One region of the Mesorhizobium sp. M0830 genome, then DNA from elsewhere that is predicted to be linked to it. Evidence: predicted binding sites of a transcription regulator. Region 1 holds the regulator's gene; each other region holds the start of a gene.
What was found. The regulator LexA, encoded in region 1, represses DNA repair genes until DNA is damaged. The targets are predictions, from matches to a motif close to TGTTCNNNNTGTGTTCNG.
Positions count from the first base shown of each region.

Region 2: the regulator LexA is predicted to act here: its motif matches at 1,873-1,890, upstream of recA (recombinase RecA).
Region 3: the regulator LexA is predicted to act here: its motif matches at 1,449-1,466, upstream of NKI20_RS03095 (helicase-related protein).

Region 1 covers NZ_JAMYOR010000058.1:16,339-26,268, reverse strand. The annotation lists gene NKI20_RS26680 (ComEC/Rec2 family competence protein) at 97-2,562, shown strand; gene lexA (transcriptional repressor LexA) at 2,556-3,308, opposite strand; gene kynU (kynureninase) at 3,751-4,998, opposite strand; gene kynA (tryptophan 2,3-dioxygenase) at 5,079-5,915, opposite strand; gene NKI20_RS26660 (AMP-binding protein) at 5,912-7,537, opposite strand; gene NKI20_RS26655 (hormone-sensitive lipase) at 7,856-8,686, shown strand; gene NKI20_RS26650 (molybdopterin molybdotransferase MoeA) at 8,733-9,930, opposite strand, start outside.
Region 2 covers NZ_JAMYOR010000039.1:500-10,429, forward strand. The annotation lists gene NKI20_RS21490 (pseudouridine-5'-phosphate glycosidase) at 1-644, opposite strand, end outside; gene NKI20_RS21495 (carbohydrate kinase family protein) at 721-1,665, opposite strand; gene recA (recombinase RecA) at 1,950-3,047, shown strand; gene alaS (alanine--tRNA ligase) at 3,341-6,007, shown strand; gene NKI20_RS21510 (SDR family oxidoreductase) at 6,017-7,330, shown strand; gene NKI20_RS21515 (DUF2269 family protein) at 7,327-7,806, shown strand; gene NKI20_RS21520 (glutathione S-transferase family protein) at 7,859-8,485, opposite strand; gene NKI20_RS21525 (NADP-dependent isocitrate dehydrogenase) at 8,511-9,722, opposite strand.
Region 3 covers NZ_JAMYOR010000003.1:79,533-89,462, reverse strand. The annotation lists gene NKI20_RS03105 (acetyl-CoA C-acetyltransferase) at 1-85, shown strand, start outside; gene phbB (acetoacetyl-CoA reductase) at 199-924, shown strand; gene NKI20_RS03095 (helicase-related protein) at 1,633-5,067, shown strand; gene NKI20_RS03090 (RNA-binding S4 domain-containing protein) at 5,083-5,469, shown strand; gene fdxA (ferredoxin FdxA) at 5,704-6,042, shown strand; gene NKI20_RS03080 (CarD family transcriptional regulator) at 6,408-6,989, shown strand; gene NKI20_RS03075 (amino acid ABC transporter ATP-binding protein) at 7,056-7,835, opposite strand; gene NKI20_RS03070 (amino acid ABC transporter permease) at 7,832-8,512, opposite strand; gene NKI20_RS03065 (amino acid ABC transporter substrate-binding protein) at 8,651-9,424, opposite strand; gene NKI20_RS03060 (RNA polymerase factor sigma-32) at 9,752-9,930, shown strand, end outside.

The sequences.
Region 1 (9,930 bases):
CTCTCGGAAACCATCTGAAGCGGGTGCGGTGCGCGGACTTTCGCGCGCCCGGCGTTCATGTAGCATAGGGTGTCGAGGGCGCAAGGGGCAGACCCGATGGCTGGACGAGGCTGGGGCTCGGATCAGGACGAGGACGCTGTCATTGGCGTCAGCGAGCGGTCCCTGTTTGCAGCGCCACTGCCAGCTTCATTGCCGCCGCCATCGCCCCTTGTGCCGGCACCCGACAAGGCGCCTTTGCAAGCCGGTGTCTCCGCCCCTGTTCCAACTGCCGAAGCCAGCAGGATCGTGCGCTTGCGCCGGCAGATTGGCCTGATATCACCGCCGCGCCTGCGCAATAGCCTGGCCATGGCGGCGGGCCTGGAACTCGACCGAGGCGTGGCCTTCCTGCTGGTGCCGGTCTGCCTGGCAAGCGGGGCGATCGGCTATTTTTCGCTTGTGGCGGAGCCGGACTTCGCAAAGCCTGTCGCAGTTGTCATCTTGGCGGGGCTCTGTGCGCTGGTCTCGCGTTCCTGGCCGAAAACCCATCTGTCCTTCATGGCGGCGCTTTTGTGTACACTCGGCCTGCTCGCCGCGAAGGTCGAGACATGGCGAGCCGGAACGCAGATGCTGGGCTCGGAAATCTCGACGCAAGTGACCGGCCGGGTCGTCTCGCTCGAACGGATGGAGAGCGGTCGCATCCGGCTGACAATCGACGTGGCATCGACTGCAAGGCCGAAACTGCGCTATGCGCCGGAGCGGGTGCGGCTTTCGGCACGCAATATCCCGGCGGACATGACCGCCGGTTCCCTGATCACTGGGTATGCCAAGCTGTTGCCACCGACCGGGCCGGTGCGGCCGGACAGCTACGACTTCTCCTTCGACAGCTATTTCGCCGGCATCGGCGGCAGCGGTTTCTTTCTCGGCAATCCAAAACTTGTCGTCACCGACGACGATAACATGCCGTTGGCGGCCCGGCTTTCCTCGGGGATCGAAAAAGCCCGTGAGGCCATTGCCGATCACATCAGGGGCAGCGTCGGTGGCGCCGAAGGCGAGATCGCCGCGGCGCTGATCGTCGGCGTTCGCGCCGGCATTCCCGATGACGTGAACGAGGCGATGCGGCGTACCGGCATCTATCACATCATCTCCATTTCCGGACTGCACATGGCGCTGGTCGCTGGCACCATCATGGGTTTGCTGCGTGGCGCCTTCGCCCTGTTTCCGGATTTTTCCGCGCGTCGCCCGGTCAAGAAGTATGCTGCGGCTGCCGCACTGTTCTCGATCGCCGCCTATCTTATCATCTCAGGCGTCGTCGTTGCCGCCGAGCGCAGTTTCATCATGCTGGCGGTGATGCTGATTGCCGTTCTTTTTGATCGGGCAGCACTGACGATGCGCAATCTGGCGATCTCGGCGATCGCGGTCATCATGGTGTCGCCGCATGAAGTGGTCGGCCCGAGTTTTCAAATGTCGTTTGCCGCGACGGCCGCGCTGGTCGGTGCCTATGCCGGCTGGGCGGATCATCGTGCGGGGAAGGCGAGGCCACCGCCGCCAAAGCGATCCTTGCCCGGCTTCCTGACGCGAAAACTCCTGCTGGCGGCAGCCGGCCTTGCCATGACCTCCATCATCGCTGGCAGCGCCACGGCGCTGTTTGCCATCTGGCATTTTCAGCGTGTGTCGCCGCTCAGCCTGTTCGCCAACCTGGCCATCATGCCTATCGTAACAGTCGTAATGTTCCTGGCTGTCGCCAGCGCGCTGCTGATGCCATTCGGGTTGGACTGGCCGGCCCTCTATCTGATGGGCAAAGGCCTGACGGTGATGATCGCGATGTCCGGATGGATTTCCGAGCGTTCGCCAGTCGACGCAATCGGTTTGATTTCGCAGCAATCCGTCGTGCTGGTGACGATTGCCTTGGTCATCGCGACGATGGCGACCACATGGTTGCGGCTCGCAGCGCTTCCCTTCGCGCTTGCCGGCCTGTTGACCGTCTCGGATACGCGCGCACCTGACGTGCTGGTCTCGGAGGATGCGAGGCTGGTGGCGCTGCCGATTGGCGGCGGCGAACTCGCGGTCAGCCGGGCCAGGCCGAACGAATTCACCGTCGACAACTGGAAGCGTGCGCTGACATCCGAAAGCATTATCGCGCCGGAGGTGTTCGACGAAGGCGACGGGCAATTCGACGTCGAGGATGCGGCTGAAATGCCGGCGGGAGCGCCATTCTATTGCACATCAGGCGTTTGTCTCGCCAGGCATCCGTCCGGTGCTATCATTGCCTATGTCGAGGACCGAAAGGACACCTGGAAAGCCTGCGGCTTCGCCGACCTGATCGTCATCAACGACGCGACGGCCTATGACGCTTGTCACAACCCGCTGGTTCTCGTCATCACCAAACGGCAACTGGCTAGCAATGGCAGTGCTGCCGTCTTCTTCGATCGCCAGTCGGCGACCACGCCGGCAACGGTCAGCTTTGCGGTGGGTAGGCCCTACCGGCCTTGGCACGTGCAACGTAAGTTTTCGCGTGAGGCGAGGGGCCTGCCGCCCTTCAAGAGACCGGACAAGCCCGTCGTTAAACCGCAGGTGCCTCAGTAACGGCGGATCAGGCCGACAAGCTTGCCCTGCACCTTGACCCGGTCTGGTCCGAAAATCCGTGTCTCATAGGCCGGATTGGCGGCTTCGAGAGCAATCGAGGCACCCTTGCGGCGGAACCGCTTCAGCGTCGCTTCCTCTTCATCCACCAGCGCCACGATGATCTCGCCAGGGCTCGCCGTATCGGCGTTGCGGATGATGACGGTGTCGCCGTCGAAGATGCCGGCCTCGATCATCGAGTCGCCCTTGACCTCCAGCGCATAGTGCTCGCCTCCCATGATCATGTCCGGCGGCACCGAGATCGAATGGGTCTGGTGCTGGATGGCATCGATCGGCACACCGGCGGCGATGCGCCCCATCACAGGGATCGACACGGCGGAGACCACGTCGTCGTCATTGCCGGCTGAAGGCATCCGTGAAGACGCCGGCTTGATCTGCCGGCCAAGGCCGCCCTGGCCGAGACTGGCCTGACCAAGACTGCCCTGGATGACGCTAGGCGAGAACTTTTTCGCCGCGTTGAGGCCGGGCGCGATCGAATCCGGCAGCCGCAGCACTTCCAACGCGCGCGCCCGGTTGGGCAGCCGGCGAATGAAGCCGCGCTCTTCCAGTGCCGTGATCAAACGATGAATCCCGGATTTGGAGGCAAGGTCGAGCGCCTCCTTCATCTCGTCGAAGGATGGCGGAATGCCGCTTTCCTTCAGGCGTTCATGAATGAACATCAGCAGTTCGTGTTGCTTGCGTGTCAGCATGGCGGCCCCCAGGGTACCTAAAACCAGAATCAGAAAACAAACCCAGAACAAACACTATATGTTCCAGTTGTGTTCTGCAACCGTTTAAAGTTTAATGAATCTGTTAAGGCCGCTGAAATTATTTGGCGCGCGCCAGCGCGCTTGGGTGATCACGGCATGCCGTCACAAGGCGCTTTCCGGCATTGAAATTGTTATGGTTAATGGGCTGCCGCCCATCGTTGGCCCAAGCTTTGGCATGAGCTGCCCATGGATCCGCGACGGGGCATTTCCAGCCTTCCATGCGTTCGTCTGCCGTGAACGAAACGAAGCCAAAATGCCAACCTTGGTTAATTTGTTGATGCCAGTGTTGGCCAGCAGCGGCAACCGGATTTGTGCACTGGAAATTCGTCCCTCCATCATCCGACCAAGAGGCAACGATGCGACAACAGTTGGGACGACTGCGTCAGGTCACGGCCTCCTTGACGGCGAAACGCTGGTCCTTCCATGCATCCGTTCGCAGAATGTCTTCCAGCACCTCGACCGCCAGCCACACGTCCTTGTAGCCGACATAGAGCGGCGTAAATCCGAAACGGATGGTTGACGGCGCGCGGAAGTCACCGATCACTCCGCGCTCGATCAGCGCCCGCATGATTTGATAGCCATGATCGTGAACGAACGACACCTGGCTGCCGCGCCTGGTCGCGTCGCGGGTGCTCTCCAGCGTGAGGCCATAGGCGCCGCACTTCGCTTCGACGAGCTGGATGAACAGTTCGGTCAGCGCGACGCTTTTCTTTCGCAATGCCGCCACGTCGACGTCGTTCCAGATTGCGAGCGCACCTTTGAGCGCCCGCATCGACAGGACCGGCTGCGTGCCGCACAGAAAGCGGCGGATACCGGTGCCGGCAACATAGCCTCGTTCGAAGGCAAAGGGCCGTGCATGCCCCCACCAGCCGCTGAGCGGCTGGCTGATCGCGCCGTGGTGGCGTTGCGCGGCATAGATGAAGGCTGGCGCGCCTGGACCGCCGTTGAGGTACTTGTAGGTGCAGCCGACAGCGAAATCGGCTTTTGCATGATCGAGCTCGACTGGCAGAGCGCCAGCGGTGTGGCATAGATCCCAGACGATCAGCACTCCGGCCGCATGAGCTATGCGCGTCAGCGCCGCCATGTCGCGCAGTTCACCCGATTTGTAATTGACGTGGTTGATCAGCACCACCGCGACGCTTTCGTCGATCAGCTCTTCGATGGTTGGCGCGTCGACGCCCGCGAGGCGCAGAAGGACCCCATCGCGGGTCGAGGCAACGCCTTCGGCGATGTAGAGGTCGGTGGGAAAACTGTCAGCCTCGGCGACGATGGCCGATCGGCCGGGCCGCATCTCCATCGCGGCATGTAGCACCTTGTAGATGTTGATCGACGTCGTGTCGCAGACAACAGTCTGTCCGGCTGCGGCCCCGATCAAGCGTCCGAGCTGGTCGCCAAGTTCGATCGGCATCTCGAACCATCCGGCTGTATTCCAGGCCCGAATGAGATCCTTGGCCCATTCCTCGGTGGCCGCCTGCTGCAGCTCGCCGAAAACGGCATGCGACGCTGCCCCAAGCGAATTGCCGTCGAGATAGATCACCCCCTCCGGCAGAATGAAACGATCGCGCATGGCGCGGAGCGGATCCGTGGCATCCATCGCTTCGATTGCAGCGAGATCAGGAATTCCACTCATGGTCAGTCAGTCCTCGGTTGTTCGCGAAGGTTTTCCGCTGCAAGCGCGCCCTCGATGTGCCTGTTCTCATTTCGATTGTGTCAAAGCCGGGTACGGACTGCCCACAGCTCCGGAAACAGCACGACCTCGAGCATCTTCTTGAGATACGAAGCACCCGACGTGCCGCCGGTGCCGCGTTTCAGGCCGATGATGCGCTCGACCGTGGTGACGTGGTTGAAGCGCCAGCGGCGGAAATAGTCCTCGAAGTCGACCAGCTTCTCGGCCAGTTCGTAGAACATCCAGTAGCGCTGCGGGTCGCGGTAGATGGTCTGCCAGGCGACCAGAACCTCTTCATTCTCGGTTCGCGTCTCACGCCAATCCGTGCGCCTGGCATCGGTGCCGATGTCGAATCCGTTGCGCGCCAGAAGCAGCAGCGCTTCGTCGTAGAGCGACGGCTCCGCCAGGATCGCCTCCAGCTTGCCGCTGAGGTCCGGCCGGTGCTTGTGAGGGCCCAGCATGGCGAGGTTGCGGTTGCCGGCCATGAACTCTATGGCGCGATACTGCCAGGACTGGAAACCCGAGGACTGGCCGAGTGCATCGCGGAACTCGGTATATTCGCTGGGCGTCATCGTGCGCAGCACATCCCAGGCGTTGTTGAGCTGTTCGAAAATGCGGGCGACGCGCGACAGCATCTTGAAGCTTGGCTCGAGGCGATCGGCGCGGATCGAGCGGATCGCAGCGCCAATCTCGTGCAGGGCGAGCTTCATCCACAGTTCGGAGGTCTGGTGCTGGATGATGAACAGCATCTCGTCATGCGCCGAAGACAGCGGCGTCTGGGCCTCCAGCACTTTCTCCAGGTGCAGATAGTCGCTGTAGGACATGCTCTCCTTGAACGACATCTGTGCGCCTTCGGACGCCGGATCGTAGGGTTCGCTCAATTGATCTTCTCCGTGCGCAGCCGAAAACGCTGGATCTTGCCGGTCTGGGTCTTGGGCAGCGCGGCGATAAATTTCACCGATCGCGGATATTTATAGGGCGCGATCGTTGCCTTGACGTGGTCCTGCAGGCGCTTGGTCGTCAATGCGTCCGGCGCTACGCCCTGCACCAGCACGACGTGCGCTTCGACGATCTGGCCGCGTTCGGCATCTTCCGTGCCGATCACCGCGCATTCGGCAACATCCGGGTGCGACAGGAGTGCCGCCTCGACCTCGGGTCCGGCAATGTTGTAGCCGGCGCTGACGATCATGTCGTCGGAGCGCGCGGCGAAATGGAAGAAGCCGTCTTCGTCCTGCGTGAAGGTGTCGCCGGTGAGGTTCCAGCCGTCGCGGACGTAGTCCTTCTGCCTGTTATCGGCCATGTAGCGGCAGCCGGTCGGTCCGCGCACCGCCAGCCTGCCGGTCGCGCCGCGCGGCAGCTCGCGCATCTCCTCGTCGACGATGCGCGCCTCGTAGCCGCCCACCGGCTTGCCGGTCGACGCCGGCTTCATGTCGTCAAAGCGGTTGGAGATGAAGATGTGCAGCATCTCGGTGGCGCCGATGCCGTCGAGGATAGGCTTGCCGGTCTTTTGCGTCCACTCTTCGAAAACCGGAGCGGGCAAGGTTTCGCCAGCCGAAACGGCGACACGCAGCGATGACAGATCGGCCCCTTCATCCATGGCCTTCAGCATGGCGCGGTAGGCGGTCGGCGCGGTGAAGGAGACGGTCGCCTTATAGGTCTCGATGATGTGTATCATGTTGGGCGGCGTCGCCTGTTCCAACAGTGTCGCTGCCGCACCGAAGCGGAGCGGGAAGATGGCGAGCCCGCCAAGGCCGAAGGTGAAGGCCAGCGGCGGCGAGCCGACAAAGATATCGTCCGGTGTCACCCGAAGGATTTCGCGTGCGTACGCATCGGCGATGATCAGGAGGTCGCGGTGGAAATGCATCGTCGCCTTCGGCACGCCAGTCGTGCCCGAGGTGAAGCCGAGCAGCGCGACATCGTCGCGGCCGGTGTCGACGGCGGTGAACGTCACCGGCTTATCGAGAGCGGCACGGTCGAGTTCAGCATCATGGTTGGCGGTGCCGTCGAAGCCGATGACCTGTTTGAGGAACGCGCTGTCCTTGGCGCAGGCTGTCATCTCGTCCATCAGCCTGGTGTCACACAACGCGATGGTGATTTCCGCCTTGTCGACGATCTTGGCAAGCTCACCGGCGCGCAGCATCGGCATGGTGTTGACGACCACGGCGCCGACCTTGGTGGCGGCCAGCCAGCAGGCGACCATGGCGGGGTTGTTGGCGGAGCGGACCAGCACCCGGTTGCCCGGCTTGACGCCGTAGTTCTCGACCAGCGCGTGGGCTAGCCTGTTCGTCCAGTCGGACAGTTCCTTGTAGGTGCGGCGGCGGCCATTGCCGATCAGCGCGGTGTGGTCACCGAGGCCCCTCTCGACCAGCCTGTCCGTCAGTTCGACGCCGGCATTGAGACGTTCGGGATAATCAAAGCCGTCGAGCAGGAAATCCGGCCACTGCTCCGGAGGCGGCAGGTGATCGCGCGTGAACGTGTCGATATGCGCTGAAGGCCCAAGCATGTCGCCGCTATCCCGTCTGCTGCCTGGCCAGTGCGCGATGTGCCTGACCTGTGTGGTGGATTTGAAGTTCCTGTCTTTCGCGGGAGGTTTTCGTACCGCCAATCGTGCCAGCTCGACTATGCCACCGGGAAAGCACGAGCATCTACGGGGTCAGGGCAGCACAGCAGACCTCCCATTTCGTCGGCTGATCGTCTTGTCAGGATCGCACCAGTCGAAATTTGTTTCAAGCCTAAAATGTTTTGGCCTTGAAGCATTGACGCATGGCGTGACGGTGGCCATTGCTAGCTCATAAGCGATGACGTTTTGGGGGAGGCGCAGATGTTCGAACGTCACATTGTCGATTGGGATGATGCCTATGCCAACGGCGCGAACATCGCCGGCAGTGACCGCTGGCCGGCTGCGTGGGCGGAGCCGGCGCAAGCATTTCGTGATGCGCTCTCAATGGAGGGCCGGGCACGGCTCGACATCGCCTATGGTGGCGGACCGCGCAATCGGCTCGATCTTTTCCTTCCCAATGCCGCGCCCAAGGGGTTGGTGGTGATCCTCCACGGCGGTTACTGGCTGGAGACCGACAAGAGCATGTGGTCGCACCTCGCCAATGGCGCGGTCAGCAGCGGCTTTGCCGTGGCGATGCCGTCCTACACGCTGTGCCCGGACATACGCATTGCCGGTATAGTCGGGGAAATCGGCGCGGCTATCGGCAAGGCAGCGGCAATGATCGACGGGCCGCTGATGCTGACGGGACATTCGGCCGGCGGCCATCTCGCCACCCGGATGGTGTCGACGACCGCGCCCCTGGCGACCGATGTGGCGCGGCGCATACGCCACGTCATTTCGATTTCCGGCCTCCACGACCTGCGCCCGCTTATGCGCACCGGGATGAACAAGGCACTGGCAATCGACGAAGAAGAGGCGCTGGCTGAAAGCCCGGCGCTGCTGCGACCCATGGATGGCGCCCGCATCACCTGCTGGGCTGGTGGTGGTGAGCGCGCCGAATTCCTGCGCCAGAACGCGCTGCTTGCCAACATCTGGACCGGCCTCGGCGCCACCACCAGCACCGTGGTCGAGCCCGACCGTCATCATTACAACATTGTCGACGGCCTCGCAGATCCGGCGCATCCGCTGACACAGGCCTTGATCTCGGAATAGCCGAGCACAATTTTCACAACTCTATTAAAGGTTTGCCCGAGCTTCTTCAGCGCAGCATCAGCACGCTACAGGCCTCGCCTGCGGCCGCAGCGGGAGCAAACGGCACGCGCACGATCAGCCCGTTGGCGTTGGCCAGCATTCTCAGCATCGAGGAATCCTGGATGCCGAACGGCGTCGCCACCAGCGCGCCATTGTCTTCCCTGACCACCGCCCGCACATAGTCCTGGCGCAGATCATTGGCCGGCATTGCGGCGCCCAATCGCGCCGGACGAATGTCCTGGCGATAGTCGCGGCCACCGAGCCGCGCCAGCAGCGGTTTCAGGAACAGCTGCGAGCAGACCAGGCTTGCCACCGGGTTGCCGGGTAGGCCGATGCACCTGATGTCGCCGAGGCGGCCGAACATCAGCGGCTTGCCGGGACGCATGGCGATTTTCCAGAAGCCGAGCGTCATGCCTTCGCCGGTCAGCACGTTATGGATCAGGTCGTGATCGCCGACCGAGGCACCACCAAGCGTGACGATGACATCCGCGCCGGCACTGACCGCCTCTTTCACCAAGGCTGCAATCGCGTCCTTGCGGTCGGCGGCAATGCCGAGATCGAGCGCGTGGGCGCCGACGGATTGCGCTGTCGCGGCAACGCCATAGGCATTGGATGAGATGATCTGGTCCGGCCCAAGTTCGCTGCCGGGCGGCAACAATTCGTCGCCGGTGGCGATGATGGCGACCAGCGGCCGTTTTACCACGCTGACCCGGGAATGGTTTGCCGAAGCCGCCAGCGACAGCGCCGCCGGATCCAGCACGCGGCCTTTTTCCAGCAGCACGTCGCCTTTTGAAAAGTCGAGGCCGATGCGGCGGATGTTTCGCCCTTGGGCGGTTGGTTCGATCACTTCGACGTCGCTGCCGCCGAGATCCCTGACATTTTCCTGGATGACAATGGTGTCGGCGCCTTCGGGCAGCGGCGCACCCGTGAAGATGCGCACGGCCTGAGCGTGGCTGACGGTGCCGTCAAAGCCGCGTCCGGCCGGCGCCATGCCGATCACCGAAAGTCGCGACGGCACCGACGCCACATCGATAGCGCGGACTGCGTAGCCATCCATGGCGGAAGCGTTGAAGGGCGGCTGGGTACGCAGCGCAACAAGCGGTTCCGCCAGCACGCGATCCGCCGCCTCGAACAGGGGAACGTTTTCGCCGGCCAAAGGTGCTGCACCCTCGAGCAGGCGCTCGAGCGCTTCGGCGATTGGAACC
Region 2 (9,930 bases), on a different contig from region 1:
TGCGCGATCTCTTCCGGTTTGTGTAGGGTCAGCGGCGCGCGGAACGGCGAATGCCGCGACCAGAAGGCCGGCATCGTCTCGCAGCCATGGCCGATCACCGGCACGCCGCGCGTTTCCAGCACTTCCAGCGTCTTTTCGATGTCGAGGATGGCCTTGGCGCCGGCCGACACGACGATGACCGGCGTGCGCGCCAGTTCGTCGAGGTCGGCAGAAATGTCAAAGCTCTTTTCGGCACCCTTGTGCACACCGCCGATGCCGCCGGTGGCGAACACTTTTATGCCGACCATATGCGCCGCGATCATGGTGGCGGCGACCGTGGTGCCGCCGGTGCGCCCTTGCGCCACCGCAAAACCGAGGTCGGCGCGCGACAGCTTCATGGCGTCGCCGGTCATGGCGAGGGACTCACGCTCGCCGTCCGACAGCCCGATCTTGATTCGGCCGCCGACCACGGCGATCGTCGCCGGCACGGCGCCGCCATCGATGATGATCTTTTCGACATCGGCCGCCATGGCGCCATTGTCGGGGTAGGGCATGCCATGGGTGATGATGGTGCTTTCCAGCGCCACCACCGGCCGGCTGGCGGCCAGGGCTTGCGCCACCGGCGCGTGGATATCGATGAAGGGGCGGGCGGTTTCTGGGGTCATCTGGATCTCCAACCCGGAATGAAGCGCATCCACAAGGGGCCTGCGAAAAGATTCCGGCACTGTGAATTTGCCGGTCTCATGCCACTTCCTGCGCGTCCGGCACAAGAGCCAAGGCCTCCGCGAAGGTCGCCGCGGTGAAATCCGGCACGGCGTCGGCGCTTTCAATGGCAAGCGTCGCCGCGGCAATGCCCTCGCGCAGGGCCACCCGTAGCGGCAGGCCGTGCAGCAAGGCAGCGACCGTTGCGCCGGCCAGCGCATCGCCGGCGCCGGTGACGTCAGCCACCCTTCTTGGCGGCGGCGGCAGGATCGAGAAGACGCCGGCTTCATCGAAGCCCAGCATGGCACTGCCGCCCGCCGTCACCACGCCGCTCTTGAGCCCTGCGCGTCTCAGCCCGGCGACGATGTCTTGCGGGGAAGCCGCCGCGTCCAGGTCCGCCAGTGCGATCGCTTCGCGCCGGTTCATGAAGACGACGGTCAGATTGCCAAGCACCGGCTTCAAACGCACGATCTTGGCCGGCGAAATGGCAATGGCGAAGACGGGTTTGCCGGCGGCAAGCGAAACCAGCCGCTCCAGTGCCGCCGTCGGCAGGTTGGCATCGCAGAAGATGGCATCGGCCGCCGCGACCACCTCGCGGACCCTGGAGCGCCTGATCTGCTTGGGAAAGGCCAGGTCATAGAGCGCCATGTCGGCAAAGCCGACGATCAATTCGCCCTCGCTGTCGATCAGCGCCGTATAGCTCGGCGTGGTGCGGTCGAGGAACACCGCGGACAGGTCGGCAATGCCTGCCGCGGCGATGGCCCGTGAAACGGTATCGGCAGCGGCATCGCCGCCGCGCACGGACAGCAACGACGCGGAGACGCCACGGCGAACCGCGCTGCGCAGCGCGTTGAAAACGCCGCCGCCGACATCCTCGTGCATAGTGCCCGGGTTGGAGGCGGCGGGCACATACGGGCCCGACACTTGGCCGCGCCGGTCGATATGGGCGCCACCTACGGCCAGTATTCTCGCGGATTTCAGCATGCAGGCGATATGACCTTTGTTATTCCAGTCGCACAAGCGCTAGGCTGCGTGACGGAGCTTCGCGCGCGAAGGTAGCGATTCGGCGGATCGAAACAATCGAGCCGCCTGGCCCAATGCGTTAGACATCGTGAAGCCAAATCGTGAGACAAAAAAAGAACAGATCTGGATATTTATTGTTTTTCAGATATTTGACCCCTCTTGCCAAACGAGAACAAAAAAGGTACAAATTGGGGCAGGGATTACGGATTGTCCGGCCTTCATTGACGACCAAGGGGTGATGTATCATGGCTCAGAATTCTTTGCGGCTGGTAGAGGACAAAGCGGTGGACAAATCAAAGGCTCTGGATGCGGCGCTGTCGCAAATCGAGCGGGCTTTCGGCAAGGGCTCGATCATGCGGCTCGGCGCGAACGAGCAGGTCGTCGAGATCGAAACGGTGCCGACCGGCTCGCTTGGCCTCGACATCGCGCTTGGCGTCGGTGGCCTGCCGCGCGGCCGCATCGTCGAGATCTACGGGCCGGAAAGCTCGGGCAAGACGACGCTGGCCCTGCACACGGTGGCCGAAGCCCAGAAGAAGGGCGGCATCTGCGCCTTCGTCGATGCCGAACACGCGCTCGATCCGGTCTATGCCCGCAAGCTTGGCGTCGATCTGGAAAACCTCCTGATCTCGCAGCCCGATACCGGTGAGCAGGCGCTGGAAATCTGCGACACGCTGGTGCGCTCCGGCGCCATCGACGTGCTGGTGGTCGATTCGGTCGCTGCGCTGACGCCACGCGCCGAAATCGAAGGCGAGATGGGCGATTCGCTGCCCGGCCTGCAAGCTCGCCTGATGAGCCAGGCGCTGCGCAAGCTGACCGCCTCGATCTCGCGTTCCAACACCATGGTCATCTTCATCAACCAGATCCGCATGAAGATTGGCGTCATGTTCGGTTCGCCCGAAACCACCACAGGCGGCAACGCGCTGAAATTCTACGCCTCGGTGCGCCTCGACATCCGCCGCATCGGCTCGGTCAAGGACCGCGACGAGGTCGTCGGCAACCAGACCCGCGTCAAGGTGGTCAAGAACAAGCTGGCGCCGCCCTTCAAGGTGGTCGAGTTCGACATCATGTATGGTGAAGGCGTGTCCAAGACCGGCGAACTGGTCGATCTCGGCGTCAAAGCCGGCGTGGTCGAGAAGTCGGGCGCCTGGTTCTCCTACAATTCGCAGCGTCTCGGCCAGGGCCGCGAAAACGCCAAGCTGTTCCTGCGCGACAACCCCGACACCGCGCGCGAGATCGAACTCGCGCTCAGGCAAAATGCCGGGCTGATCGCCGAGAAATTCCTTGAGAATGGCGGCTCCGAAGGTAGCGACGACGGTTTCGAGGAGGAATCCGGCGCGATGTGAGAGCCTCGCGCGATGGCCGGAGTTCGGCCATAATCTCGCTCTATTATCTCAGGCTTATGTAATCGAGTTCCGTGTTAATTGCGTTTCGAACCGCCGGCCTAGCGCCGGCGGTTTTTTGCGTCTTGGCAGGGAAACGGGGCCTGGCTCGGACAGCCGGCAAAGGTCGTGGAATGGACCAATTCCGTGTTTCTGGACAGGGTGAAGCGCGGCGGCTAAAAGGCCAACTCTATCTCTGGAAACGCAGAGCCCATTTCCGCCGGTTTGCCGGCGGCTCTCTCGAAAAGGCAGCATTCATGAGTGGCGTGAACGAAATCCGGTCGACATTTCTCGACTACTTTCGCAAGGAAGGTCACGAGATCGTCGCGTCGAGCCCACTGGTGCCGCGCAACGATCCGACGCTGATGTTCACCAACGCCGGCATGGTGCAGTTCAAGAACGTCTTCACCGGGTTGGAGAAGCGGCCCTATTCGCGCGCCTCGACCGCCCAGAAGAGCGTTCGCGCCGGCGGCAAGCACAACGACCTCGACAATGTCGGCTATACCGCGCGCCATCTGACCTTCTTCGAGATGCTCGGCAATTTCTCCTTTGGCGACTACTTCAAGGAGCGCGCCATCGAACTAGCCTGGAACCTGATCACCAAGGAATTCGGCCTGGACAAGGACAAGCTGCTGGTCACCGTCTATCACACGGATGACGAGGCGGCCGGCTTCTGGAAGAAGATCGCCGGGTTTTCCGATGACCGCATCATCCGCATCGCGACCTCGGACAATTTCTGGGCGATGGGCGACACCGGACCTTGCGGGCCGTGCTCGGAGATATTCATCGACCGCGGTGAACACATCTGGGGCGGACCTCCCGGCAGCCCGGAAGAGGACGGCGACCGTTTCCTCGAATTCTGGAACCTGGTGTTCATGCAGTATGAACAGGTGACGAAGGAGGAGCGCATCGATCTGCCGCGCCCGTCGATCGACACCGGCATGGGCCTGGAGCGCATGGCCTCCGTCCTGCAAGGGGTGGAAAGCGTCTTCGAGACCGACCTCTTCCGTCATCTGATCGAGGCGGCGTCGTCAGCGCTTGGACAGGGTCCCGACAAGGAGACGGTCGCGTCCTTTCGCGTCATTGCCGATCACCTGCGCTCGTCATCCTTCCTGGTGGCAGACGGCGTGCTGCCGTCGAACGAAGGCCGCGGCTATGTCCTGCGCCGCATCATGCGCCGCGCCATGCGTCATGCGCAGCTGCTCGGTGCCCGCGATCCCCTGATGTGGCGCCTGGTGCCGGCGCTGGTGCGCGAGATGGGCCAGGCCTATCCGGAACTGGTGCGCGGCGAGCAGTTGATCACCGAGACCCTGAAGCTCGAGGAGACCAGGTTTCGCAAGACGCTGGTGCGTGGCCTCGGCCTGCTCTCGGAAGCGACGGAAACACTGCATGCCGGCGACATGCTGGACGGCGAGACGGCCTTCAAGCTCTACGACACCTACGGCTTCCCGCTCGATCTGACGCAGGACGCGCTGCGCCAGCGCAGCATCTCGGTCGATCTTGCCGGCTTCACCAATGCCATGGAGCAGCAGAAGGCCGAGGCGCGCAAGCATTGGGCTGGCTCCGGCGATGCGGCCACCGAAACCGTCTGGTTTTCGGTGCGCGAGAAGGCGGGCGCCACCGAGTTCCTGGGGTACGAGACCGAACAGGCCGAAGGCATCATCCAGGCGCTTGTCCGGGACGGCAAGACCATCGACAGCGCCGGCAAGGGCGATGCGGTGGCGATCGTCGTCAACCAGACGCCGTTCTATGCAGAGTCCGGCGGCCAGATGGGCGACACCGGTATCATTTCAGGCGAGGGGTTCTCGATCGAGGTCTCCGACACGCAGAAAAAGGCTGATGGCTTGTTCGTGCACATCGGCAAGGTGGCCAGCGGCACGGTCAAGACGGGCGCCGCAGTCGAGTTGAAGGTCGACCATAGCAGGCGCTCCCGGCTGCGCGCCAACCACTCCGCGACGCATCTGATCCATGAGGCGCTGCGTGAGGTGCTGGGCAGCCATGTCGCGCAGAAGGGCTCGCTGGTGGCGCCGGAGCGTCTGCGCTTCGACATCTCGCACAACAAGCCGATTTCACCGGAGGATCTCGAAGAGGTCGAGCGCATGGCCAACGAGATCGTCGTGCAGAACGGCCCAGTGAACACGCGCCTGATGTCGGTCGACGATGCCATCGCCGAAGGCGCCATGGCGCTGTTTGGCGAGAAGTATGGTGACGAAGTGCGCGTTGTTTCGATGGGCACCGGCGTGCATGGCGCCAAGGCCAACCGGCCCTATTCGGTCGAGCTCTGCGGCGGCACGCATGTCAGGGCGACCGGCGACATCGGCCTGGTGCGTGTCGTGTCGGACAGCGCGGTCGCCGCCGGCGTGCGCCGCATCGAGGCGTTGACCGGCGAGGCGGCGCGAAAACATCTCGATGAGCAGGACCGGCGCCTGAAATCGGTCGCCGCGACGCTGAAGATCTCGCCGGCCGACGTGCCGGCGCGTGTCGAGGCGCTGCTCGACGAGCGCAAGAAGCTCGAAAAGGAGCTGACCGAAGCGCGCAAGAAGCTGGCGCTGGGCGGCGGCGCGGCGGCTGGTGCGCCGGCCGAGAACGAGACGGTGGCGGGTGTCGGCTTCCTCGGCAAGGCGGTCTCCGGCGTCTCGCCAAAGGATTTGAAGCCGCTGGCTGACGCCGGCAAGACCTCGCTGGGTTCGGGCGTCGTCGTCTTCGTCGGCGCCGGTGAGGACAACAAGGCGAGCGTTGTGGTCGCTGTCACCGACGATCTCGTCGGCCGTTTCAGCGCCGTCGATCTGGTGCGCGTGGCCTCCGCCGCATTGGGCGGGCAGGGCGGCGGCGGGCGGCCAGACATGGCCCAGGCCGGTGGTCCAGATGCGTCCAGGGCCAATGATGCGATCGCCGCGGTAAAGGCTGCACTCGAAGCCGCCTGAAAGCCGCCCATGCCCGAAAGCGCCGGCAAGAAAGTGCTCGTCCTTGGCGGATACGGTTTGGTCGGCGAAGCCATCGTCAGCCGCTTGCAGCGCGACGGGCATCAGGTAACCGGCCTCGGCCGCGATGTCAGCGATGCCGAGCGGCGCTGGCCAGCGGTGCGCTGGATTGCGGCCGACATTGCGCAACTGCTTTCCGCTGAAGACTGGCTGCCGGTTGTCGGCGGCATGGATGCAGTGGTCAATGCGGCGGGCGCGCTGCAGGACGGCCCGCGCGATCGCCTCGACGCCATCCATCGTGCCGCGGTGACGGCGGTGGTCGCTGCCTGCGAACAGGCCGGTATCAGCCGCTTCGTCCAGATCTCCGCCATCGGTGCCGATCCGGCCTCGGCAGATGCTTTCTTCCGCACCAAGGCACGGGGCGACGAGGCAGTCGCGGCCTCCTCGTTGGCATGGACGATCCTGCGCCCAGGACTGGTGATCGCGCCCGCCGCCTATGGCGGGACGGCACTGTTACGCGCGCTTGCGGCCTTTCCCGGTTTTGTTCCTGTCGTCATGGCGCGCCAGCCGATCCAGACAGTGGCCGTCTCCGACGTTGCCGAGGCGGTGTCGCGCGCGGTCGCCGGATCCTTGCCGCCGCGCCTCTCCGTCGATCTCGTCGAAGCCGAGGCGCGCTCGCTCGCCGAAGTGCTGGCCGCCTTTCGAGCATGGCTTGGGTTGCCACCCGCCCGAGTTGTGCCGATGCCGGCCTTTTTCGGCCGTATCGCGGCTGTTGTTGCTGATGGCCTTGGGCTGCTTGGCTGGCGATCGCCATTGCGCAGCGCAGCCCTTGCCGCGCTTGGGCGCGGCGTCACCGGAAACCCGGTGCCTTGGAGCGAGGTTTCCGGCCACCCGCTAATGCCGCTGGAGGGAACGCTGGCTACCATTCCGGCGCATGTTCAGGAGCGCTGGTTCGCGCGTCTTTGGCTTCTGAAACCGCTCGTATTGGGCGTCCTCTCTCTATTCTGGCTGGTCTCCGGCATTGTCGGCTTCGCCCGGTACGACGCGGCTGCCGACATTCTGGTTTCGCATGGCCTGTCGCCCGCGCTGGCGTTCGGGATGGTTCTTGCCGGAAGTGCCGCCGACCTCGTTGTCGGCGCCGCTGTTATCGTTCGGTCCTTTGCGCGCCTCGCGCTGATGGGGATGATTGCCATCACCTTGGCTTACCTCAGCGTGGCAGCCGCACTTGCGCCCGACCTGTGGCTCGATCCTCTGGGAGCAATGGTCAAGTCTGTACCTGCACTTTGCCTTGCCCTGGTGGCGCTGGCGATTTTGGACGAGCGATGAGCCTCTGGGCCGACATACTGCGCTGGGCGCATATCATCGGCGCCACGGTTCTGTTCGGCACCGGCGCCGGCATCGCCTTCTTCATGCTGATGGCGCAGCGCACCGGCCGCGCCGATATCGTCGCCCATGTCGCCGGAACGGTGGTCATCGCCGACACCATCTTCACGGCGACCGCCGTTGTCGCGCAGCCGATCACGGGTGCGCTGCTGGCGCGGACCATGGGCTGGCCACTGTCCGAAGGCTGGATTGTGCTGTCCTTGCTGCTCTATGTCGTGACAGGCCTGTTCTGGCTGCCGGTGGTCTGGATACAAATCCGGATCCGGAATCTGGCGCGACAGGCGGCCATCGAGAATGGACCGCTGCCCGCCGAAGAGAAGCGCCTTTTTCGGATCTGGTTTGCCTGCGGCTTTCCTGCTTTCGCTGCCGTGCTTGCCATTCTATGGCTGATGGTCACACGGCCGGCAATCAGTCTTTAGCCATCTCCGGTGCGATTGCCGCGATGCGAGTTCGCCGGCGTGCTCAGGCCGATCAGCTCGTCGGGGCACTCGCGACAAAGCTTGGACGAGCTGAAATCCGCTCCCACCAAGCCTGGATCGTCGGAAATTCAGCTAGCAGGCTTTGTCCTTCGGCGACCTTGACGAAATAACCCACGATCGGCGCCGCGTGGAGATCGGCCAGGGTCAGCTGGTCGCCCAGCAGCCACGGCCCTGGCAATATCAGCGAGGAAAGCGTCTGAAGCGCCTTGCTTGCCTGCGAAAGCCCGTTGGCGATCAGTGCTTCGTCAGGGGCTTCCTTCTCCAGCCGCTCGACGGCGACATCCCAGACCATGGATCTGTATGCATAAGCGTCGAGCATGCCGAGGATTTGGTTCATCGTTGCGCGGACGCGGAGTCTCGCGGGCTGAAGGCTCGGCCCGTCAAACGCCTCGTCGATATATCTGGCAATCGCGCTCGTCTCGAACAGCCGAAATCCATCATGCTCGAAAGCCGGGATGCGGGCGAACGGGTGGTGCTCGAAATACCAGGCGGGAATACCCTCGACGGCAAAGACATCGACCGGCACAAGCTCGTAGTCGATGCCTTTTTCCGTAAGCACGAGGCGGACAATGCGCACATAGACGCTGTAATTCGCCCCGTAGACGATGGGCTTGCCCATGCTGGCCCTCCCGAACCTCGAGAGGTCAGGCCATCGCCTTCTGCAGGTTCTCGTCGATCTTGTCGAGGAAGCCGGTGGTCGAAAGCCAGGGCTGGTCGGGGCCGATCAGCAGCGACAGGTCCTTGGTCATGAAGCCGGATTCGACGGTCTGGATGCAGACCCGTTCCAGCGTCTCGGCAAAGCGTTTCAGCTCTGCATTGTCGTCGAGCTTGGCGCGATGGGCGAGGCCGCGCGTCCAGGCGAAGATCGAGGCGATCGAATTGGTCGAGGTTTCTTCGCCCTTCTGGTACTGGCGATAATGGCGTGTGACGGTGCCGTGCGCGGCTTCGGCTTCCACCGTGTTGCCGTCCGGCGTCATCAGCACCGAGGTCATCAGGCCGAGCGAGCCGAAACCCTGCGCCACCGTGTCGGACTGGACGTCGCCGTCATAGTTCTTGCAGGCCCAGACATAGCCGCCCGACCATTTCAGGCTGGAAGCCACCATGTCGTCGATCAGCCGGTGCTCGTACCATAGCTTCTTCGACTTGAACTCGGCCTCGAATTCAGCCTCGTAGACTTCCTGAAAAATGTCCTTGAAGCGGCCATCATAGGCCTTGAGGATGGTGTTCTTGGTCGACAGATAGACCGGATAGTTGCGCAGCAGGCCGTAGTTGAGCGAGGCGCGGGCGAATTCGCGGATCGACTCGTCGAGATTGTACATGGCCATGGCGACGCCGGCGCCGGGCGCGTCGTAGACATCGTGCTCGATCACCTTGCCATCCTCGCCGACGAACTTGATCGTCAGCTTGCCCTTGCCGGGAAAGCGGAAATCGGTGGCGCGGTACTGGTCGCCGAAGGCGTGACGGCCGACGATGATCGGCTTGGTCCAGCCGGGCACCAGCCGCGGCACGTTCTTCATGATGATCGGCTCGCGGAAGATCGTGCCGCCGAGGATGTTGCGGATGGTGCCGTTCGGCGACTTCCACATCTTCTTCAGCTTGAATTCCTCGACGCGCTGCTCGTCGGGGGTGATGGTCGCGCATTTCACGCCGACGCCGTATTTCTTGATGGCGTTGGCCGAATCGATAGTCACCTGGTCGTTGGTCGCGTCGCGATGCTCGATGCCGAGGTCGTAATATTCGAGCTTCAGGTCGAGATATGGGTGGATCAGCTTGTCCTTGATGAACTGCCAGATGATGCGGGTCATCTCGTCGCCGTCGAGCTCGACGACCGGGTTCGCCACCTTGATCTTCGCCATGGAAAAAATGCCTCGTTCGAATGTTGATTGATTGCGGTCGGCCCCGCAGGGACAGGGACCTCGCCTATAGCAAAGCGATCCGAGCGGTGCAAACGGGGCAGCCGAAGACACAGGCTGCTGCTGTAGCAAGCGGGAACAAAAAAGCGATGCCGGCACCACCTCTTGAGAGGCAGCCGGCATCGCCTTTGTTTCGTGCTGCTGCGGAGAC
Region 3 (9,930 bases), on a different contig from region 1:
GCGCCGGCGCGGCGCCAAGAAGGGCCTCGCTACGCTCTGCATCGGCGGCGGCATGGGCGTCGCCATGTGCGTGGAGGCAATCTGAGAAAAAGAGTGAATGGTGAGTGGCAAATGGTGAATGGCGGGTAGCCGTCCGTCTTCGACCATTCACCATTCACTATTGACCATTCACGAAAAACTCTAGGGAGGAGGAACTTCATGACCAAGGTAGCAATCGTCACGGGCGGATCGCGCGGCATCGGCGCGGCGATCTCGATCACATTGAAGAACGCCGGCTATTCGGTTGCCGCCAACTATGCCGGCAATGACGAAGCGGCGGCGAAATTCAAGGCCGAGACCGGCATTCCGGTCTACAAATGGTCGGTCGCCGACTATGACGCCTGCGCCGCCGGCATCAGCCAAGTCGAGGCCGATCTCGGCCCCGTCTCGGTGCTGGTCAACAATGCCGGCATCACCCGTGACGCCATGTTCCACAAGATCACGCGCGAGCAGTGGAAAGAGGTCATCGACACCAATTTGTCGGGCGTCTTCAACATGACGCATCCGCTGTGGAGCGGCATGCGCGACCGCAAGTTCGGCCGTGTCATCACCATCTCCTCGATCAACGGCCAGAAGGGCCAGGCCGGCCAGGTCAACTATTCCGCCGCCAAGGCCGGCGACATCGGTTTCAGCAAAGCTCTGGCTCAAGAGGGGGCGCGCGCGGGCATCACCGTCAATGTCATCTGCCCCGGCTACATCGCCACCGAGATGGTCAAGGCGATCGACGAGAAGGTGCTCAACGAGCGCATCATCCCGCAAATCCCCGTCGGCCGCCTCGGCGAGCCCGAGGAGATCGCGCGCTGCGTCGTTTTCCTGGCTTCCGAAGATGCCGGCTTCATCACCGGCTCGACCATCACAGCCAATGGCGGCCAGTATTTCGTCTGACGACGCGGCGATGTAGGCGATAGATCGACGGGCCGGTACGCCGGCCCGTTTTTCGTTGCCAGCCTGATCTTTTCGAGATGTCCTCGTCGGTCGCTGACCCAATCCGGCACGCAAAGGTTAACGGCCGGCCGCTGCCGTGTGCGAAACCTGTTCCCAAGCCTGTGGATAATTGGTGGAAAACCTGTCTACAACACTAGGTATTGGGGTGAACAAACCAGGAAAATCATGCCATCGCCGATTCGTCTCCGATTCGTTCTGGCTTTGACCGGAAAGTTAACGATGGCGACCTGAATCGCCAGCCCAATCCTTAACGTTGATTAGGAAAGATCAATAATTTCATGCCGTTGGGCGAGGAACGCCAAGCCTTCATGATCGCTCATGGGCAAAGGTTAACGTCATAGCCCTCCTAGCATGAAACGGGCCAGTTCCGGGATTCAGCATGTGGTGCGTTCAGTGGTCGCAAAACCCACATATAGCCGTGAACAAAAGCTGAATCTGCAGGAGTCACTGATTCGTCGCCGATTCGTTCCAGACTCGTTCTATCCGTTAATCCGCAGCCGATTGAGAGCTTGACAAAGACCCCTTCTAGCCGCCGGCGGAACATTCCGCTTTCGCTTCTCGCCCGAAATCCCTATGTGTCCCCTGTCATACGCGCCAGTTGAGGCACGCTCCCGACAACCAGAGGCCAGAAGCCTTATTTCCGGATCAATGAACATCCAGCCGAAACACACTGAGCCACTGATCCTTTCGGGTCGCGACGTGACTGCCGTACTTGGGCCCACCAACACCGGCAAGACCCATCTCGCCATCGAGCGCATGGTGGCACACGAGAGTGGTATCATCGGCCTCCCGCTCAGGCTGCTGGCGCGCGAGGTCTATGCCCGCGTCTGCGAAAAGGTTGGCGCCCACAAGGTCGCGCTGATCACCGGCGAGGAAAAGATCCAGCCGGCGGGCGCGAAATATTCGGTCTGCACCGTTGAGGCCATGCCGCGCGAGACCGATGCCGCCTTTGTCGCCATCGACGAGGTGCAGCTTGCCGGCGACCTCGAACGCGGCCACATCTTCACCGACCGCATCCTGCATCTGCGCGGCCGTCAGGAAACGTTGCTGCTCGGTGCCGCCACCATGCACGGCATTTTGCAGCGCCTGCTGAGAGGCGTCTCTGTGGTGACGCGGCCGAGGCTGTCGCATCTTGCCTATGCCGGCTCCAAGAAACTGACCCGTCTGCCGCGGCGCACGGCGATCGTCGCCTTCTCCGCCGACGAGGTCTACGCCATCGCCGAACTGATCCGCCGGCAGCAAGGCGGTGCCGCAGTCGTGCTCGGCGCGCTCAGCCCACGCACCCGCAACGCCCAGGTGGCGCTGTTCCAGTCGGGCGATGTCGACTATCTCATTGCCACCGACGCCATCGGCATGGGCCTCAACCTCGATCTCGATCACGTCGCTTTCGCCCAGAACCGGAAGTTCGATGGTTATCAGTATCGCAACCTGATGGCGGCCGAGCTTGGCCAGATCGCCGGCCGCGCCGGTCGGCATCTGCGCGACGGCACCTTTGGCGTCACCGGCCAGGTCGACCCGCTGGACGAGGAACTGATCAAGAAGATCGAAGGCCATGATTTCGATCCGGTGAAGGTGCTGCAATGGCGAACCGCGCGTTTCGACTTCGCCAGCCTCGATGCGCTGAAGCGCTCGATCGAAACCAATGCCCCGGTCGAAGGACTGACGCGTGCGCTGCCTGCAGTCGACGCGCAGGCGCTTGAATATCTGTCGCGCGACGAAGACATCCGCGCTCTTGCCAGCAATGCCAAACGCGTGGCGCTGCTGTGGGAGGCCTGCGCGCTGCCCGATTACCGCAGGATCGCGCCGGCCCAGCATGCAGACCTCATTGCTTCGATCTACACGGACCTTGCACGGCATGGCCATGTCGACGAGAATTACATGGCCGAGCAGGTGCGCCGCGCCGACACCACCGAGGGCGACATCGACACGTTGTCGCATCGCATTGCCCAGATCCGCACCTGGACATTCGTGTCGAACCGGCCCGGTTGGCTGGCCGATCAGGCACACTGGCAGGAAAAGACGCGCGAAATCGAAGACAGATTGTCGGATGCGCTGCATGAGCGGTTGACGAAACGCTTCGTAGACCGCAGGACTTCCGTCCTCATGCGGCGCCTTAGAGAAAATACCATGCCTGAAGCCGAAATTAGTCCTACCGGAACCGTCCTTGTCGAAGGCCACCATGTCGGCGAGTTGCAAGGGTTCCGCTTCACCGCCGACCAGACCGTCGGCGGCGAAGACGCCAAGGCCGTGCGCACCGCCGCCCAGAAGGCGCTGGCCGCCGAGTTCGAGGCGCGCGCCGAGCGCTTCGGCGCTTCAGCCAATGGCGACATCGCGCTTGGCTCGGACGGCACGCTGCGCTGGATCGGCGCGCCGATCGGCACGCTGGTTTCGGGCGAAGACGCGCTGAAGCCGCGCCTGGTGCTGTTGGCCGACGAACAGCTGACTGGCCCGGCACGCGACAAGGTCGCCGCGCGTGCCGAGCGGTTCGTCAATTTCCAGATCGAATCGCTGCTGAAGCCGCTGGTCGACCTTAAGAATGCCGACCAGATTTCCGGCATCGGCCGTGGCATCGCCTTCCAGCTGGTCGAGAATTTCGGTCTCATCAACCGCCGCGACATCGCCGAGGAGATGAAGTCGCTCGACCAGGAAGGTCGCGCCGCCCTTCGCCGGCTTGGCGTGCGCTTCGGCGCCTACCATGTCTTCGTGCCGGCGCTGATCAAGCCGGCGCCCGCCGGACTGGTGACGCTTCTCTGGGCGTTGAAGAACGACGGCAAGGACAAGCCCGGCTTTGGCGACGTGGTTCACGCGCTCGCTTCCGGCCGCACATCGGTGGTCATCGATCCTGCCTTCGACAAGACCTTCTACAAGTTGGCCGGCTACCGCAATCTCGGCCGCCGCGCCGTGCGCATCGACATCCTGGAACGGCTGGCCGACCTGATCCGCCCGGCGACCAACTGGAAGCCGGGTCTCGGGCAACGCCCGGACGGCGCCTATGACGGCCAGTCCTTCATGGTGACGCCGCCCATGATGTCGATCCTCGGCGCCACCGCCGACGACATGGAAGAAATCCTGAAAGGCCTGGGCTACCGCGCCGAGCCTAAACCGGCCGTCGAGGTCAAGGCACTGCTCGAAGCACAGGACAATGCCGCGCGCGAAGCTGCCGCTGCCAAGCTGGCGGCGGAAGCGGCGGCACGTGCCGAACAGGCCAAGGCGGCAGAAGCCGCGGCAACCGACGCGGCCGCGGAGGCAGCGATCGAAGGTTCGGAGCCGGCATCGGACGCAGTGGCCGCTTCGGAAACGCCGGCCGAAAGTCCTGCCGAAATCATCGCAGACACCGCCGCAGAACCTACTGTGCCCGATGTGGCGGAACAGGCGGACACTCCAGTCGAAACCGTGCAGGACGAAGCGCCGGTAGCCGAGATTGTTGCAGAGGCCGCCGAACCTGCGCCGGTTGAACCACAGGCAGCCGAGATTGAAACCGCACCGGCCGAGCTGACGCCAGATGCCGCGCCCGCAACGGACGCCGCGCCAAGCGAACCTGCAGCGGCGGCTGAAGCGGCCGCCAGCAGCGAACCCGCCCCAGAAGCCGAAGCGCCAAAGCCCATACTGTTGTGGCGCCAGGGTCGCTTCGAACAGCGCCCGCGCAACCGCGACGACAGCCGCAGGAACAATCGCCCGCGCAACGGGCAAGGGCGCGGCCGAAGCGATGCGCCTGTGGATGCTGCCGGCGCCCCAGCCGCAGTTCCACCTGGCGATCGTCCGGCCCATGAAGGACGGCGCGAAGGCGCCGGCAAGCCGCGCTTCGACCGTTCGAAGTTCAAGCCCAAGCCTCAGGCCGAAGGCGAACAGCGGCGTGACGGCCGCCCGCAAGGCGAACAGCGGCGTGATGGCCGCCCGCAAGGCGAGCGGTCGGACCGACGCGATGGCCGGCCCGACTGGAAGGGCGGCAGGCCGGACGGCAAGGGTGCGCAAGGCAGCAAGCCGGCTTTCCAGCCGAAGCCGCGCGAGGAACGCCCGGTGCGCTTCGATCCTGACTCGCCGTTTGCCAAGCTCGCCGCTCTGCGCGACCAGCTGAAGAAGTAGACCTGGCTCGCCTCGATGGTCGTCGAAGGCCGCCAGCGCATCGACAAATGGCTATTCTTCTCGCGCGCCGTGAAATCACGCTCGCTGGCAGCGAAACTGGTGGTCGCCGGCCGCGTGCGCATCAATCGCGACAAAGCAGCGCAGGCCTCCGATCTGGTCAAGCCTGGCGACGTGCTGACCATCACGCTCGAGCGGCGCATCTTCGTCTGGAAGGTGCTTGGCGCCGGTGTTCGACGTGGCCCGGCCGAGGAGGCCCGCACGCTGTACGAAGATATCTCGCCACCGCCCGCGCCGAAGGGCGAAGCCCCTCCTGATGCAATTCCGGGGCTGCGCGAGGCCGGTAGCGGCCGCCCGACCAAGAAGGAACGCCGCCAGACCGACCGCTTGCTCGGCGAAGACTGATGCCTGACATCCAGGAACACGCAGCGGGAATGGGACAACGACACGCCTGAGGCAAAACTGAACCCGGCAATCAAGACGTTTCGCGGGACATGGCTGACTGCCGCCGGGCCTGTCGTCTGATATTCATTCCCGAAACACCGGCACCACCCGCAATCGCTACCCTTGCAAGCGGCCGATAAAGGCGTTACCTGACGGAAAAAGCCCAACAAAAATGGGACGTACCGGAGCCGACCGATGACCTATGTCGTGACCGACAATTGCATCAAATGCAAATATATGGACTGCATCGAGGTCTGTCCGGTCGACTGTTTCTACGAAGGCGAGAACATGCTCGTCATCCATCCCGACGAGTGCATCGACTGCGGCGTTTGCGAGCCGGAATGCCCGGCCGACGCGATCAAGCCCGACACCGAGCCGGGGCTCGACAAATGGCTGCAGATCAACACCGAATACGCCGATAAATGGCCCAACATCACCGCCAAGAAGGAGCCACCGGCCGACGCCAAATCCTTCGACGGCGAGGCCGGCAAGTTCGAGAAATACTTCTCGCCCGAGCCCGGCGAAGGCGATTGACAACACGGCCGCAAAGGCCTGAATTACGCGGGGTAAGGGGCACGTCACATTAACCGCCTTGACAGGCGGCGTTGACCTGTGGCGTTCGCTTATGCAGCAAAACCTTGATTCTTCCGACTTTTTGTGTTACATGAGCCAAATATGCCGGTGACACACGTCGATTTATGGCGCAGACGCCCCAAATCACTGAAAGGTGAAAATCCCATTCCGGACCAGAGCGATCTGGGCCAGGCGGTCGCAATATTGCGTTTGCCGGTCCGGCTTTTCCGGTGGGTCATCTGTTGTGCGGCAAACGATCGGCTCCCCCGATCGCGCGAGTTCGGGCCGGCAGGACGCCGGTACCACAACAAGGAGTTCAGGGCGTAATGGCTACGATCACCCCGCAGAAAAAGTCCACCGCTGCGCGTCACGGTTTTAAGACCGGCGAGTACATCGTCTACCCGGCGCACGGCGTCGGCCAGATCGTGTCGATCGACGAGCAGGAAGTTGCTGGACATAAGCTGGAACTATTCGTCATCGACTTCTCGAAGGACAAGATGCGCCTGAAGGTGCCGGTCGCCAAGGCGACCTCCATCGGCATGCGCAAGCTGTCGGAAGAGGACTATGTCGAGCGCGCGCTGAAGGTCGTGCAGGGTCGCGCCCGGGTCAAGCGCACCATGTGGTCGCGCCGCGCCCAGGAATATGATGCGAAGATCAATTCCGGCGACCTGATCTCGATCTCGGAAGTTGTGCGCGACCTCTACCGCGCCGACAACCAGCCAGAGCAGTCCTATTCCGAACGCCAACTCTATGAGGCAGCGCTCGACCGCATGGCCCGCGAGATCGCGGCCGTCAATCGCATGTCGGAAACCGAAGCCGTGCGCCTGATCGAGGTCAACCTCAACAAGGGGCCTAAGCGGGGTGCCAAGGCTGATAATGAGGAAGCCGAGCAGGAAGAAGCTGCCTGAGCTTTTGCCTTTGAGTTCATGAAAAACCCGGCCTTGCGCCGGGTTTTTTGCTTTTTGACGATGAAGCTACAGCGATCCGTCGCCGCCACTTTCCCTCTCCGCCTCCTGCTTCAGCGTCGCAATAAACCGCTTCGTCCGTTGCTTCTCGGGATTGCCGAACAGCAGCGCGGCCGGCCCTTTCTCGACGATGACGCCGGCATCGAGAAACACCACTTCCTGGGCGATCTTGGAGGCGAGGCGCAGATCATGCGTCGCCATCACCATGGTCGTGCCTTCGCTGGCGAGCTTGCCGAGCACGTCTACCACCTCTTGCGCCAGTTCCGGGTCAAGCGCCGAGGTCGGCTCGTCGCAGAGCAGAACTTTCGGCGACGGCGCCAAGGCACGCGCGATCGCCACACGCTGCTGTTGGCCGCCCGACAGCGTCGCCGGCCAAGCGTCCGCCTTGTGCACCATCCCAACTTTTTCCAGCAGGGCGAGCGCCCGCTCGCGTGCCCTCTCCGGCGGCCATTTCAGCACCGTCACCAGCCCTTCCATGACGTTTTCGATCGCGGTGCGATGCGGAAACAGCTGGAAGTTCTGGAACACCATGCCGGTCTGCAGCCGCAGGCGCTGGATATCCCTGGCCGGAACCCTGACGCCGGGTTGGAATTCCAGCGCCTCGTCACCGATGCGCACCGTGCCCGAAGTCGGGATCTCCAGAAGGTTGACGCAGCGCAGCAAGGTGCTTTTGCCGCCGCCTGAAGGCCCGACCAGCGCTGTAACGCTGCCTTCGGCAATGGTGACCGTCACGCCCTTCAGCACAAGGTTGTCGCCGAAGCGTTTCTCGATGTTGGTGAGGCCGATCATGAGCGCGCCTCCAGGAAGCCGCCATAGCGGTTGAGCCGGGTTTCCAGTCGCGTCTGCAAGGCCGACAGCACCGAACTCATCGCCAGATAGAGCATCGCCGCCTCGACATAGAGGATAAGCGGCTCATAGGTGGTGGCGACGATGCGCTGCGCCGCCTGGAACATTTCCGGCACGGTGATCGCGGCCGCCAGCGACGTGTCCTTGACCAGCGAGATGAAAGTGTTGGAGAGCGGCGGCACCGCGACCCGGCCGGCCTGCGGCAGGATGGTGCGCCGCATCGCCTGGCTCCAGGTCATGCCGATCGAATAGCCGGCCTCCCACTGGCCCTTCGGCACCGAGCCTATCGCAGCGCGGATGATCTCCGACGTGTAGGCGCCTATGTTGAGCGTGAAGCCGATCAACGCCGCGGTGAAGGCATCGAGCAGAATGCCGACCGACGGCAGGCCGTAGAAGATCAGGAACAGCTGAACCAGGAGCGGCGTGCCGCGAAAAATCCAGACGTAGAAGCGCACCAGCGCGACCAGGGGCTTCGGTCCGAACAGCCGGGCGAGCGCAGCACCCAGGCCGACCGTCAAGCCGAGAGCGAAGGACAACAGCGTCAGCGGCACGGTGAAGATCAGCGCCGCCCACAACAGCGAAGGCAGTGACTCCAGCATCAGTTGCAGCCAGTGCGGCACGTAAGATTCTCCAATGGTCGAGGCGGCTCATCAAGGCGTGAATGCGTCAGACATATCACGACAAAAGCGGCGGCCGGTCAAAGACGGCTCGCCGCTTCATATGTCTCGTGGGCCGGAGACCGGGCCCACCTCATCAGCTTACTTCGAAACGTCCTGGCCGAAATAGGTGTCGGCGATCTTCTGGTAGGTGCCATCGGCCTTGATGTCGGCCAGCGCCTTGTTGATCGCCGCAACAAGTTCCGGATCGCCCTTGCGCACGATGACGCCGGAATAGTCAGCGTTTTCTTCTTGCGCGGCAATCTTCACATTGGCGTCGGGCTTGTGCTTCTTGAAGTCGAGGAACGACAGGCTGTCATTGATGGTGGCGTCGGCACGGCCGGTTAAAAGCAGCTGGATCGACTGGTCGAAGCCATCGGTGCCGACCAATTCGGCGCCGTTCGCCTCGGCCAGCTTGCCGAAATTCGAGGTCAGCGACTGCGCCGACTTCTTGCCCTTGAGATCGGCGAACGTCTTGATGTCGGTGTTGTCGCCGCGCACGATCAGCACTGCTTTGGAGGCGATGTAGGGATCGGAGAAGGCGTACTTGGCCTTGCGGGCATCGGTGATGCCGACTTCATTGATGACGGCGTCATAGCGATTGGCGTCGAGGCCGGCGATCAGCCCGTCCCACTTGCCTTCAAGGAACTCGGCCTTGACGCCGAGCTTGTCGGCGATCGCCTTGGCGATTTCGACATCGAAGCCGACCAGGGCGCCGGAAGTGTCATGATAGGTGAATGGCGCATAGGTGCCTTCCGTGCCGACCTTGATGACCCCGGCCTGCTTGATCTGGTCGAGATTGGCGCCGGCATTGCCTGCGGTGACAGCCAGAGCCTGCAGCGTTCCGGCGATAATGAGCGACTTCAGCCATTTCATTTTTCTGTGATCCCGTCCTTGGCCGGATATCCGGCATTGTGTGAGCGCTGGAAACTGCCAGATGCGAGGTGAGAAAATAAGGAACCGGATTTCGTAAATCACACGTTTCTGAAATTGGATTCTCCAAATGGCGTTTCTTGGCGGCAATCGAGGCCGTCACCGGTCCTGCAGACATCGTTCAAGCAACCTGATCCGCCCGGCAACAACCAGGGAACCTTTCCGGCGTACCGCACGTTCTGGCAGTTCTAGGGCACGACGCCGCTATTTCAACCGGGCGCCAGCCAAGTTTGCAAAGTCATCCGCATCGCCTGAGCCAGGGAGCGCCTCATGATGGAAGACACGGCAGGACGGATCATGGTCCGCGCGGCAATGAAGGCTCCCTACCTCGAACGTGATGAAGAGCATCGGCTGGCATTGCTCTGGAAAGAGGACAATGACCAGAACGCATTGCACAGCATCACCGTCGCCCATATGCGGCTGGTCATTTCCATGGCCTCGAAATTCCG